Regions from separate parts of the Agrobacterium sp. SORGH_AS 787 genome, predicted to be linked through region 2. Evidence: riboswitches for the same ligand, from Rfam matches in the RefSeq annotation. Region 2 holds a riboswitch; the other holds the start of a gene.
What was found. Region 2 has a riboswitch for cobalamin ahead of nrdH (glutaredoxin-like protein NrdH). Riboswitches for the same ligand answer to the same signal wherever they lie in the genome.
Positions count from the first base shown of each region.

Region 1: another riboswitch for cobalamin. It lies ahead of QE435_RS17890 (CbtB-domain containing protein); the one in region 2 lies ahead of nrdH (glutaredoxin-like protein NrdH).

Region 1 covers NZ_JAUTBG010000002.1:1,797,015-1,802,788, reverse strand. The annotation lists gene QE435_RS17915 (AraC family transcriptional regulator) at 1-527, opposite strand, end outside; gene QE435_RS17910 (GNAT family N-acetyltransferase) at 870-1,358, shown strand; gene QE435_RS17905 (type 1 glutamine amidotransferase family protein) at 1,383-1,955, shown strand; gene QE435_RS17900 (hypothetical protein) at 1,952-2,269, opposite strand; gene QE435_RS17895 (CbtA family protein) at 2,275-2,982, opposite strand; gene QE435_RS17890 (CbtB-domain containing protein) at 2,994-3,176, opposite strand; cobalamin riboswitch at 3,320-3,528, opposite strand; gene QE435_RS17885 (cytochrome c) at 3,583-4,500, opposite strand; gene QE435_RS17880 (cytochrome c) at 4,576-5,007, opposite strand; gene QE435_RS17875 (metallophosphoesterase) at 5,285-5,774, opposite strand, start outside.
Region 2 covers NZ_JAUTBG010000001.1:1,134,316-1,140,089, forward strand. The annotation lists gene nrdF (class 1b ribonucleoside-diphosphate reductase subunit beta) at 1-116, opposite strand, end outside; gene nrdE (class 1b ribonucleoside-diphosphate reductase subunit alpha) at 133-2,289, opposite strand; gene nrdI (class Ib ribonucleoside-diphosphate reductase assembly flavoprotein NrdI) at 2,277-2,675, opposite strand; gene nrdH (glutaredoxin-like protein NrdH) at 2,684-2,908, opposite strand; cobalamin riboswitch at 3,211-3,428, opposite strand; gene QE435_RS04985 (ABC transporter substrate-binding protein) at 3,613-4,629, shown strand; gene QE435_RS04990 (iron chelate uptake ABC transporter family permease subunit) at 4,665-5,684, shown strand; gene QE435_RS04995 (ABC transporter ATP-binding protein) at 5,681-5,774, shown strand, end outside.

The sequences.
Region 1 (5,774 bases), on a different contig from region 2:
CGCCGCACCTTGTTCCATGGCTGGTCTTCACCTCTCCTCGGCAGATGGACACCGTGATGGCGCAGCCAGACCAATGGCTCCAGAAGGCGATGGCGCTTGACCGGGATGGGTAAAGCGTCGTCATCCAAGGCTCGCCGCGTGATCTCTACGACATCATAATCAGCGCTTTGTGCCTGGCGAATAATCTGCACACCGGGCGGGCCAGCTGCGAGCGGCTGATCGGCGAAGACCGAGTCAATCAACTCATGATCGAAGTAGATCCCGGTCGCCCGATAGTTTGCAGCACTGACAGGACGGTTTTCCAAGGTCACGATAGAACCCGATGGGAAAATAAGGAGGTCACCGGCCTCGCCCACGAACTCGCCGTTCACGGGGCAGACGACCCTTTTGCTCCCCACACAGATGAAGCATAGGAAGGTCAGGCCGATGAACAGATCCGTGAATGTCGCGGCCGTGGCTTGGGTAATGGGAAACACGGAGACGCCCGGCCCATGAAAATCCAGTTGCTCTACGGATTGCGCCGTCATCGATGCTTTTATCCCTGCTATTGCCTTTACTGAGTGGGAGAGCGCACTCGGGAGGCACATAGCGGCTTGAGGGCGCGCGATGTCAATCTGCCACATGCCTCATGGCAGATACCGAAACGTAGCTATCCAAAATGCTGAAACGGCCCCTTGACAGCTCTGCAATTCGAGCGCAATGAATCGCCCATGATCAACGAACGCGCACCCATCTCCTGCACGTATTTTTGGGCCTACCTGTAAAGGGCGGCTCGACAGATCACTTTGTCAACAAGCCGCCGTTAGGCGGCTTTGTTGTTTTCCAAGCGTCCTGACGGCAAAAGACCAGAAAACCGAAGGACCAGACCCATGACCGAAGACAGCCTCCTGACACTGCCGAGACCGCCCGTCGTCACCATTCGTGGTGCGCGCCCTGCCGATCTTCCCGAACTCAATGAGATGATCACCCTGCTTGCCGCCCATCATGGCGATGCCGCCGCGATTACGCCCGAGAAGCTCGAGCGCGATCTTTTCGGCCAGGTCCCCTGGATCACCGCACTGGTGGCCGAAGCTGCAGGCGAGCTTATCGGTTACGCCATTCTCGTGCCGCTCTACCGCGCACAGGAAGGCCGCCGCGGCATGGAATTGCACCACCTCTTCGTACGGGACGGGCATCGCGGACACGGCACCGGCCAGCATCTTGTGGCGCGCGCGCGCGACGTTGCCAAGCGCTGCGGCTGCGACTTCCTGTCCGTCGGTGCTGCAACAGGCAACTTTGCCGCACACAAGTTCTACGAAAACATGGATTTCGTCCCGCGTCCCGTCACCGGCATGCGCTTCATGCAAGCGATCGCCTGAGCTTCTTCGCTTTAGGAGAATGACATGACTCGTATTGCCATTGCGCTGACGCAAGACTTCGCCGACTGGGAACCTGCACTGCTTGCCGCTGCGGCCCGCAGTTATCTCGGCGTCGAGATCGTAACCGCATCACCCGACGGCCAGCCCGTCATTTCGATGGGCGGGTTCAAAGTGATGCCGGAAACGTCCTATGATGCTCTCGACCCGGAGACGATCGACGCGCTTGTCATTCCGGGCGGCATGAGTTGGGAAAAGGGCAGCGCGCCCGATTTTAGCGATCTGGTCTATCGCTTTCGGGCGCGAGGCCGCGTGGTTGCAGGCATCTGCGCCGCGGCCAGCGCGCTCGCCGGGACAGGCATCTTGAACAGTGTGGCCCATACCGGCAACGCCCTGGCGTCGCATCAGAAGTATGGTGCCTATGAGGGAGGAGCGCTCTATCGCGATCAGCCACAAGCCGTCAACGATCAGGGTGTCGTCACCGCGCCCGGCAATTCACCGGTCAGCTTTGCTAAAGAGGTGCTGAAAGCTCTCGGCCTGTGGGGATCGGAAACCGACGCGGAACTGTCGGTATTTTCTGCGGAACACTTGCCGACTTAACGATCCAGAACACGGCAGAGACGCGCCGGTCCTTGCGCGCCCTCTGCCGACATTGATCGACGAAGATCGCGGCTGTTGATATGAAGGCTGCGTTCGAAAGGGATGTTCATCCGCTCGATCTTGTTTCGGGCAGCGGCAAGAAACATCTCGCGGTTTGCGATAAAGTAAGCGCGACAGGTTTCTTCCGCCGGCACCTCAGTCATCAGCGCTTTGAAAGCGAGGCGGTGCATGGCGCAAAGCGCGCCATGACCGGGAACGGAAAAACGCAGGCAATCGAGTTCATGGCTCCAATCGACTGCGTTTTGACCCGCCATCATTTTTACTTTGCAGCCTCGAAGCGCTTGAGGAACAGCCCGCTCAACGAGCCGAGGATCAGCCAGAAGACGAAGCTGGTGACTGTTGCAAGCACGACGAAGCGGCGTTCCAGCGGCAGAGGCGCCAGCGCATGTTCACCCGCAGGCGGCAATGGCGCACCGACGACGTGCGGCGCGACGATCAAGACGACGGCAAGGATCACCGCCCAGGGCTCCGAGCGGCGGAAGGCCAGAAGCGCAATGCCCCCGGCAGTCGCGGCAGCGGTCGCAATCCACCAGGCCTGACGCGCGCCAAGATCAGCAGCAGGGCTGCCCGGCAGTTCTGGCGGCAAACCGATCATCGGCGCCAGCATGACGACAGCAAAGCCGGCGAGCCCCCAGAAGAGACCTTCGCGCCAACCACCCTGGGAGCCGCGAAGCGAGATCAGACCGGTGAGCACCAGCGCATAGCCGATGGCCGTCAGCACGTTAGCGGCCACGGTGTAGGCATTGCGCTCGAAACCATCTGCCGGCGTCCAGGCTTCCGCGTCATGATGGTGATCGGCGGGTGTGGCCGCATCATGGGAGTGACCTGCCTCGCCACCGGCGCTTTCGAAGGTTTCCGCCTGGAGGATCAATGGCGTTGTGCCAACCGCCTGCATGGCGCTGACGGCAAGCCCCGCTATCAGTCCCACGAGGACAGCGGTAAAGACAATATTTCTGAAAAACGGCATCTTATGTCCCCTCAATGGCAGGGGAAAGCGTTGGCGTGGCGCGTATCATGCGCCGCATTATGCATGGCCTCGACATGCGAGAAGCCGACGAAACCGACAATGAACAAACCAAGTGCAACGGCACTCAGCGCCTGCAAGAGTTTCGATGTGGTCGAGGAAACGGCGCTCGACGCCGTGTTCTGTTGGATAGACATGGTGACCCTCTTTTTCAGCGGCGCACCGCTCTCAAGCAGCAGGACGCACGCATTCAACATTCACCACGGGGAAAGACAAACAAGGCTTTTCGGACGGATGACGCCAACCCGAAAACCGTGCTCTTCCGGACACCCCGCCGGCATTGACGACACTTCGCGATGGCAGGTCTCCTGGCTCGCGGGTCGCAGCCTTGAAAACACCTTCCCGATGCCAAAATCAGCATCAGTGGATTTCGTTTTCAGGCTCGCCGCTCACAGTTGCGGGGGCAGCCACGAATGAGAGCAGAGCTCCTATCGTATTCCCTTTTCACTTTCCGGCATATCCGGAAAGACCATCACGCCTCTGTTATCAGTCAGCGGTTGTGGAGAGTCAATGCGGGAAGCGTGGCCTCCCGCTTTCATGATGTCAACGCGCCGGAACGGCCTTGAGATAAGCGGCGATTGCATTGCGATCTTCGGCGGAGAGCTTGGCCATATTCTGCTGCACCTTGACCATCGAACCACCGACGCTGTCGAACTCCGGTGTAAAACCGGTTTCGAGATAGTTGGCTATATCGGCAACGGTCCAGGAGCCGATGGCTTGCGAACCCGGCGTGATGTCGGGGATCGTCCCATCGCCTTCCGGGTTTGGGCCGCCTGCCAGCCACTTATCCGCGATCAGCCCGCCAAGCGCCGTGCGTGGCGTGTGGCATTCGCCGCAATGGCCTGGGCCTTCCACCAGATATTGGCCGCGCGCGACATCCATGCCAGCATTGGCAAGCTGCACGCGCGGCGCGCCCTTGTCGAAATAAAGGAACTTCCAGCCGCCGAGAGCCAGTCGCATATCGAGCGGGAATGGTAAATCGTGAGGCGGCGCGTCATTGGTGCTGGCAGGCAACGTCTTCAGGTAGCCGAAGAGATCGTTGATATCCTGCGCTGTCATGCGCGCATAGGACGTATAGGGGAAGGAAGGATAGAGATGTTCGCCATTCTTTCCCACGCCTCGGGTCATGGCGTCGCCGAACTCGGCCACCGTCCAGCTTCCGATGCCGTGCTGCGGATCAGGTGAAATATTGGGCACGTGGAAGGTGCCGAAGGGGCTTGGCAAGGCCTGGCCACCGGACAGGGTCTTCAAGGCATCGCCGCTGGCATTCGGGGCAGCATGACAGCTTGCACATCCGCCCGCCCAAAACAGCGTCTCCCCATTGGCAAGATCGGGCTCACCCAGATTGGCCCAATGGCTTGGCGGTTGGCGCTCAGGTGCCGTCACCCACATGAAAATGCCGAAACCGGCAAGACCTGCGACCGCAACCCCGCCTGCCAGCTTTGCCCAGATGGACGCCATCCGCCTCTCCGCTATCGATAAAACATGATAAAAAGAATAGCCCGCCGCTGAACCGGCGGGCTTGTCTTGGCTGTCTTACTTCTTCACGCGATAGGCCTGATGGCAGGAGCTGCAATCGGCACCGAGCGTCTTCAGGGCAGCACCCGTGCTGGCCTGATCGGTTGGCAGCTGTGCGAGAACGGTATCGGCATCCGCACCGAGCTTTTCCGACTTTGCCTTGAAGTCCGCAAAGTTCTGCCAGATGGTAGGCGACGCAGCGCCTCCCTCGGAGCCAGCCGGGAACTGATCCGGGAACGCCTTGGCGTTGGTGCTGATGGTGGTGACGGCGGTCTTCACGGCCTCGGCGTCGTAGGGCTTTTCACCCTTGGCGATCGCGCCGAGCGCACCCATGGCACCGCCGATCTGTTTCATCAAGCCTTCGCGCTTTTCAACCTCGCCGGCAGCGGAAACCGCTCCGGCGCAAAGACAGCCTATGAGAATGGATGCGGCAATCGTCTTGAATTTCATGTCTCTCTCCTTGTTCCGGTGGCACCGGAGGGTGGTTGTTCGCCGTACCGCATCGTTGCCACGACACGCGCTTGCGTGCCGGGCGGCACACCGAGTCGAACAGAGATGAAGATGCAGGCTTCGCGTGGCAAAAAGAAGTCACATTCGGGTGATTTTCCAAAGGAAAATCAGCGACCTAAACTTGGACTTTTCGGTTTCCTTTTAAGCCTCCGCAAGCGGTGAGAACGGCTCCCATACGAGACCTAACACATCTTAGGCAATGAAGGGGGAAACGACGTCAGAACACAAGAGTACGGCTTGTCTCCCGGCCAAAACCACGCAGAGAGATGCGGTCCACATAGACATCGGCGATCGCAAAGGTGTTGTGGTCCAGCGTGTCCACCATGCCCTTGATAGTGACGAAATGGGTATTGCCGATGACGCCGTAATTGCCGTCGTGATTATGCCCGCAGAACCACGCCTTGACGCTGTGATGTGCGGCCAGCAGTTTCAGCACGTCTGGCGCATCCCACATATTATGCGCGTTTTCGGGATAGAGGGGATAATGGCAGAAGAGCACGACCTGCTCATGCATGGCATCGGCCTTGGCAAGCGTTGCCCGCAGCCAAGCCAGCTGTTCGTCGCTGAATGAGCCGTTCCAGTCTTGGGCATTCAAGGCGCCAGCCTCGCGCAGCGCCTCCAGGCGGGCCTTGGCAAGCTCGCGCCGCGGATCGCCAAGCGGAGGTGCAAAGGTGCTGACATCGTTGCCGTCGAGCACGATGAAGCGG
Region 2 (5,774 bases):
TTGCCGGTCAGTCGGTTCCACACTTCGAGGTCCTTGTCGTCTTCAAGGCGGTTCCAGTTGATCGCGCGAATGGCGGTGGCAGCCTTTGGCGCCGTGGTCTTCAGTTGGATGTTCATGGTTGTTACCGAATGATCAGAGGGCGCAGGAGACGCAACCTTGCACTTCCGTGCCGGTCAGCGCCATTTGGCGAAGGCGGATGTAGTAGATCGTCTTGATGCCCTTCTTCCAGGCATAGATCTGGGCGCGGTTGATATCTCGTGTCGTGGCGGTGTCGCGGAAGAACAGAGTCAGCGATAATCCCTGATCCACGTGCTGGGTGGCTGCGGCATAGGTATCGATGATCTTCTCAGGCCCGATCTCGTAGGCATCCTGATAGTATTCGAGATTGTCGTTGGTCATGAAGGCAGCCGGATAATAGACCCGGCCGATCTTGCCTTCCTTGCGGATTTCGATCTTCGAGACGATCGGGTGGATGGAGGAGGTCGAGTGGTTGATGTAGGAAATCGAGCCGGTCGGCGGCACCGCCTGAAGGTTCTGGTTGTAAAGCCCACCCTCCATCACAGCTTGCTTGAGTTCCAGCCAGTCTTCGTGCGTCGGAATATGGATGCCGGCCTTTTCGAACAGATCGGCAACCCGCGCTGTAGACGGCTTCCATTCCTGTTGCGTGTACTTGTCGAAGTAGTCGCCGCTCGCATATTTGGACTGTTCAAAGCCTTTGAAGCGCTGGCCACGCTCTACCGCCAGGCGATTGGAAGCCCTCAGCGCGTGATAGGTCACCGTGTAGAAATAGATGTTGGTGAAATCCACGCCTTCTTCGGAGCCATAGAAAATCCGCTCGCGCGCGAGATAGCCATGCAGGTTCATCTGGCCGAGGCCGATCGCGTGGCTCTCTGCGTTGCCCTTGGCGATGGATGGCACGGAGGCGATATGGCTCATGTCCGATACGGCTGTCAAAGCGCGGATCGCGGTCTCGACCGTCCTGCCAAAATCATTCGAATCCATCGCCGCTGCGATATTGAGTGAGCCAAGGTTGCAGGAAATGTCCTTGCCGGTCGTTTCATAGGACAGGTCGGCCTCATAGGTGCTGGGTTCACTGACCTGAAGAATTTCCGAGCAGAGATTGCTCATGGTGATGCGCCCGGCAATCGGGTTCTCGCGGTTCACCGTGTCCTCGAACATGATGTAGGGATAGCCGCTTTCGAACTGGATCTCGGCCAGCACCTGAAAGAACTCGCGCGCCTTGATCTTCTTTTTGCGGATACGGCTATCGGCGACCATCTCGCGGTACTTTTCCGTCACCGAAATTTCGCTGAAGGCGACGCCATAGATGCGTTCCACATCATAGGGTGAGAAGAGGTACATATCCTCATTGTTCTTGGCGAGTTCGAAGGTGATATCCGGAACGACGACGCCGAGCGACAGCGTCTTGATGCGGATTTTTTCGTCGGCATTTTCGCGCTTGGTGTCGAGGAAGCGCATGATGTCCGGGTGATGGGCATTGAGATAGACGGCGCCCGCACCCTGGCGCGCGCCAAGCTGGTTTGCGTAGGAAAAGGAATCCTCCAACAGTTTCATCACCGGAATGACGCCGGAAGACTGGTTTTCGATCTGTTTGATCGGCGCACCGGCTTCACGAAGATTGGTCAGCGAAAGGGCTACCCCGCCGCCGCGCTTCGAGAGTTGCAGTGCGGAGTTGATGCCACGGGCGATCGACTCCATATTGTCTTCCATGCGCAGCAGAAAGCAGGAAACCAGTTCGCCGCGCTGCTTCTTGCCCGCATTGAGAAAGGTCGGAGTCGCCGGCTGAAAGCGGCCGGAGATCATCTCATCCACAAGGTCGCGGGCCAGCTTTTCGTCGCCCCGTGCCAGCGTCAGCGCCACCATGCAGACGCGGTCTTCATACCGCTCCAAGTATCGTTTTCCGTCAAAGGTTTTCAGCGTATAGGACGTGTAGTATTTGAACGCCCCGAGGAATGTCGGGAAGCGGAATTTCTTCGCATAGGCATGATCGAAAAGATCGCGGACGAAGTTGAAGGCATACTGGTCCAGCACCGTCTGCTCGTAATAGCCTTCACTCAAAAGATAATCGAGCTTTTCGCGCAGATTGTGAAAGAACACCGTGTTCTGGTTTACGTGCTGAAGAAAGTACTGGCGTGCAGCCAGCCTGTCCTTGTCCAACTGAATCCGGCCATCCTCATCATAGAGGTTCAGCATCGCGTTCAGCGCGTGGTAATCCAGCACGGTCGCGTCCGATTGCTTCAGGGGCCTCTCGAGTGTCAACGTGTCCAAAATCGTTCCAATCCCTGTCTGACATTGACGACGTCCTCTCCCGTTCCCATCAGTTCGAAGCGATAGAGATACGGCACACCGCATTTGGCGGAGATGATGTCGCCGGCGATCCCGAAGGTTGCGCCGAAATTGCTGTTGCCCGCAGCAATCACGCCGCGAAGATTTGCTCGATTATTCGCATCGTTGAGGAAGCGAATGACCTGTTTGGGAACCGCGCCCTTGCCGTTCTCGCCGCTATAGGTCGGAACGATGAGGACGAACGGCTTGTGAACATGGAGAGGTTCAGCAGCGCTGATCGGAATGCGGCGGGCCGGGGTCTCGAGCTTGCTCACAAAGCGATGTGTGTTTTCCGAGCGGGTCGAGAAGTAGACGACCTCCCCCGCCATGCTCTGCGTCACGATGCAAGCGTGCTGATCATGTCTGGCCGAAAGCCCGCCCAGTGCATCTCGCCGGCAATCACAACTGGTACCTGGCGATAGCCGAGACCGAGCACGTGCTCATAAGCTTGCTCGTCAGTGGAGACATCGACGATTGTGTAGTCGAGACCCTGACGATCCAGAGCGCGGGTTGTCGCAGTGCATTGAACGCAAGCTGGCTTGCTGTAGACGGTGATGGTCATCTTGATCCTCGTTGGAAAAAACGCATGGGAAATCGCTCTCGCGCCGTGAAGCGCGTGATGGTCGAAAGCAGGATGGAATGCGGGGCCGAGGTATACTTGGCCGTGCTGTCGCATGGCTCGATCGCAAAAGCGCTGAACGCTTCTGTTTCGCCATGCCTCAAACGTCTGTTACTCCAACGGATAAAAGACTGAACTCGTAATCATAGGACTTCACCCCGAAGTGGCTCTACGCGGAGGCTCCAGGGAAGCGAGACGCACAGAGTCATCCCGTGCGTATTCGCGACCTTCCGGGCACCCCGCCGGTGGACGTTCTCGCTCAAGGCAGGTCTCCTGGCTCGCGGGTCGACACATTCATCTCGCCTTCCCGAAACGTCATGTTTCAGTGGCTGTTGAGAGAATGCTCGCCGCTTACAGTTGCGGGGGCAGCTGCGGCATTGCTTTACCCTGATCGGGTTTTGCGCACCGTATTCCCATCTTCGCTTCCGACAGAATCGGAAGAACCTTGAACACCAGATATAGTATGCATTTCGTCGATGGCGTCAATAGGCTGTTGTGGCGCGCCCGTGCGCAATGATGCTGCTTTCAACAGGACGTGAGGCGGCACCAAAATATGAAGCAAACGGTCTTGTTTTGTGCAAGGAGAGGTGATTATAGGCGCAAGCATTTTGCGGCGAGAGCCGCGTTCAAAGGGATTTTGGATTATGATGAAGCGTCTTTTTGCGGCTGTTGGATTTTGCGCGTTGGCTGGGTTTGCGACGACCCCCGCGACGGCTGCGACGAGCTATCCTCTGACGATCGAAAACTGCGGCGCGACGGTCACCTTCAACAAGGCGCCAGAGCGTGCCGTGGCACTTGGCCAGAATAGCGCCGAGATCATGCTGCTGCTCGGTCTTCAGGACAAGATGGTCGGCACTGCCTTCTGGCCGAACAAGGTTCTGCCGCAGGTCGCAGAAGCAAATGCCAAAGTCAAGGTTCTGACTGTCGAGTTTCCGACCTTCGAATCCATCCTGGCACAGAACCCGGACTTCGTGACCGCCGCTTTGCCGACGCTCGTCGGCCCTACCAGCAAGGTGGCGAAGCGCGAAGATTTCGACAAGCTTGGCATCTCCACCTATCTGTCGCCCAGCATGTGCGCGCTGGACGACATGTCCAAGGACAAGTCCGGTTACGGCAACCGCTCCAAGCTCTGGAACATGGAGACGCTGTATAAGGAGATCGACGATCTCTCGCAGATCTTCGATGTGGCCGACAAGGGTCAGGCCGTCATCGCCGACCTGAAGAAGCGCGAAGCTGCATTGCGTGCTGATGCGCCGAAGGATGGCAAGAAGCTTTCCTATGTCTTCTGGTTCTCCAGCCCCTCGCCTTCGGCTGACGCCTATCTCGGCGGCAAGAACAGCCCATCCGGCTATATCGCCGATCTTTTGGGCGGCACCAACGCCATTACGACCGAAACGGAATCGCCCGCGATTGGTTGGGAAACGATCATCGCCGCCAATCCCGATGTCATCGTCGTGACGCAGGTCGACCGCAATCGCTGGGAACTCGACAAGGCAGATGCCAAGATCAAGTTCCTGAATAGTGACCCTGCCACCAGCCAGATGAATGCCGTCAAGAACAAGGCGCTCGTCATCATGTCGGCGCAGGCGATGAACCCGAGCGTTCAGACGATCTATGGCGCCGAGCAGATTGCTCAGCAGTTGAAGACCCTCGGCCTCAAGTGAGTTCGGTGGCGGCTAAGGATCGATCAGGAAGCGGGATGAGCCGGCTGCTTGCCTCCGCGGCGCTCTATCTCGCCTGCTTCATGACGATTGCCCTCGTGGTCGGCATCAGTGTCGGGATTGGCGATTTGCCGATCCCGCTTTCGACCACCTATGCCGCCATCACCAACAAGCTCGGCTGGACGTCGGTCGAGATCAGCCGCATCCATGAGGCGGTGATCTGGGAGTACAGGCTGAGCCGCGCGCTCGTGGCCGTCTTCTGCGGTGCGGGCCTCGCGATGTGCGGTGCCATCATGCAGGCCATGCTGCGCAATCCACTGGCCGAGCCCTATGTTCTCGGCATTTCCGCCGGTGCTTCGACCGGTGCGGTTGCCGTCGTCATTCTCGGAATTGGCGCTGGAGCGGTGTCGCTTTCTCTCGGCGCCTTCGTCGGCGCCTTCGCCGCATTCTTCCTGGTCGCCATCTTATCCAATGGCGCTCGCGGCGGAGCCGACAGAACGATCCTCGCCGGTGTCGCAGCCGCTCAGCTATTCAATGCTGCCACATCCTATGTGGTCACCACATCCGGCAACGCGCAGCAGGCGCGCGATGTGATGTTCTGGCTTCTCGGCAGCTTCGGCGGTGTACGCTGGCCGGATGTCGGTCTCGTTTCCATCGTCGTCGGTCTCGGTTTGATCTGCTGCCTGTTCCATACCCGCGTTCTCGATGCCTTTGCTTTCGGCGATGAAGCGGCCGCTTCTCTAGGTGTCAATGTCGGGCGGACACGCATCATCCTCTTTGCGCTGACGGCAGTTATTACCGCCACCATCGTCAGCATGGTGGGAACGATCGGCTTCGTTGGCCTCGTCGTTCCCCATGCGGCACGGTTCGTCGTCGGGCCGCTGCATGCACGGCTCTTGCCGGCCTGCGCCATCACCGGTGCCATCTTCATGGTGCTGGCGGACATCGCCTCCCGCACGCTCGTCCCGCAGCAGGTTCTGCCCATCGGTGTGGTGACGGCGCTTGTCGGCGTGCCCTTCTTCTCCGTCATCCTTTACAGGCTGCAACGCGCGTCATGAGTATCACAGCGGACAATCTGGTGTGGAAGGTCGGTGCCAAGACGATTGTGGATGGCATTTCCTTCACGGTCGAGCCAGGCAAGATGCTCG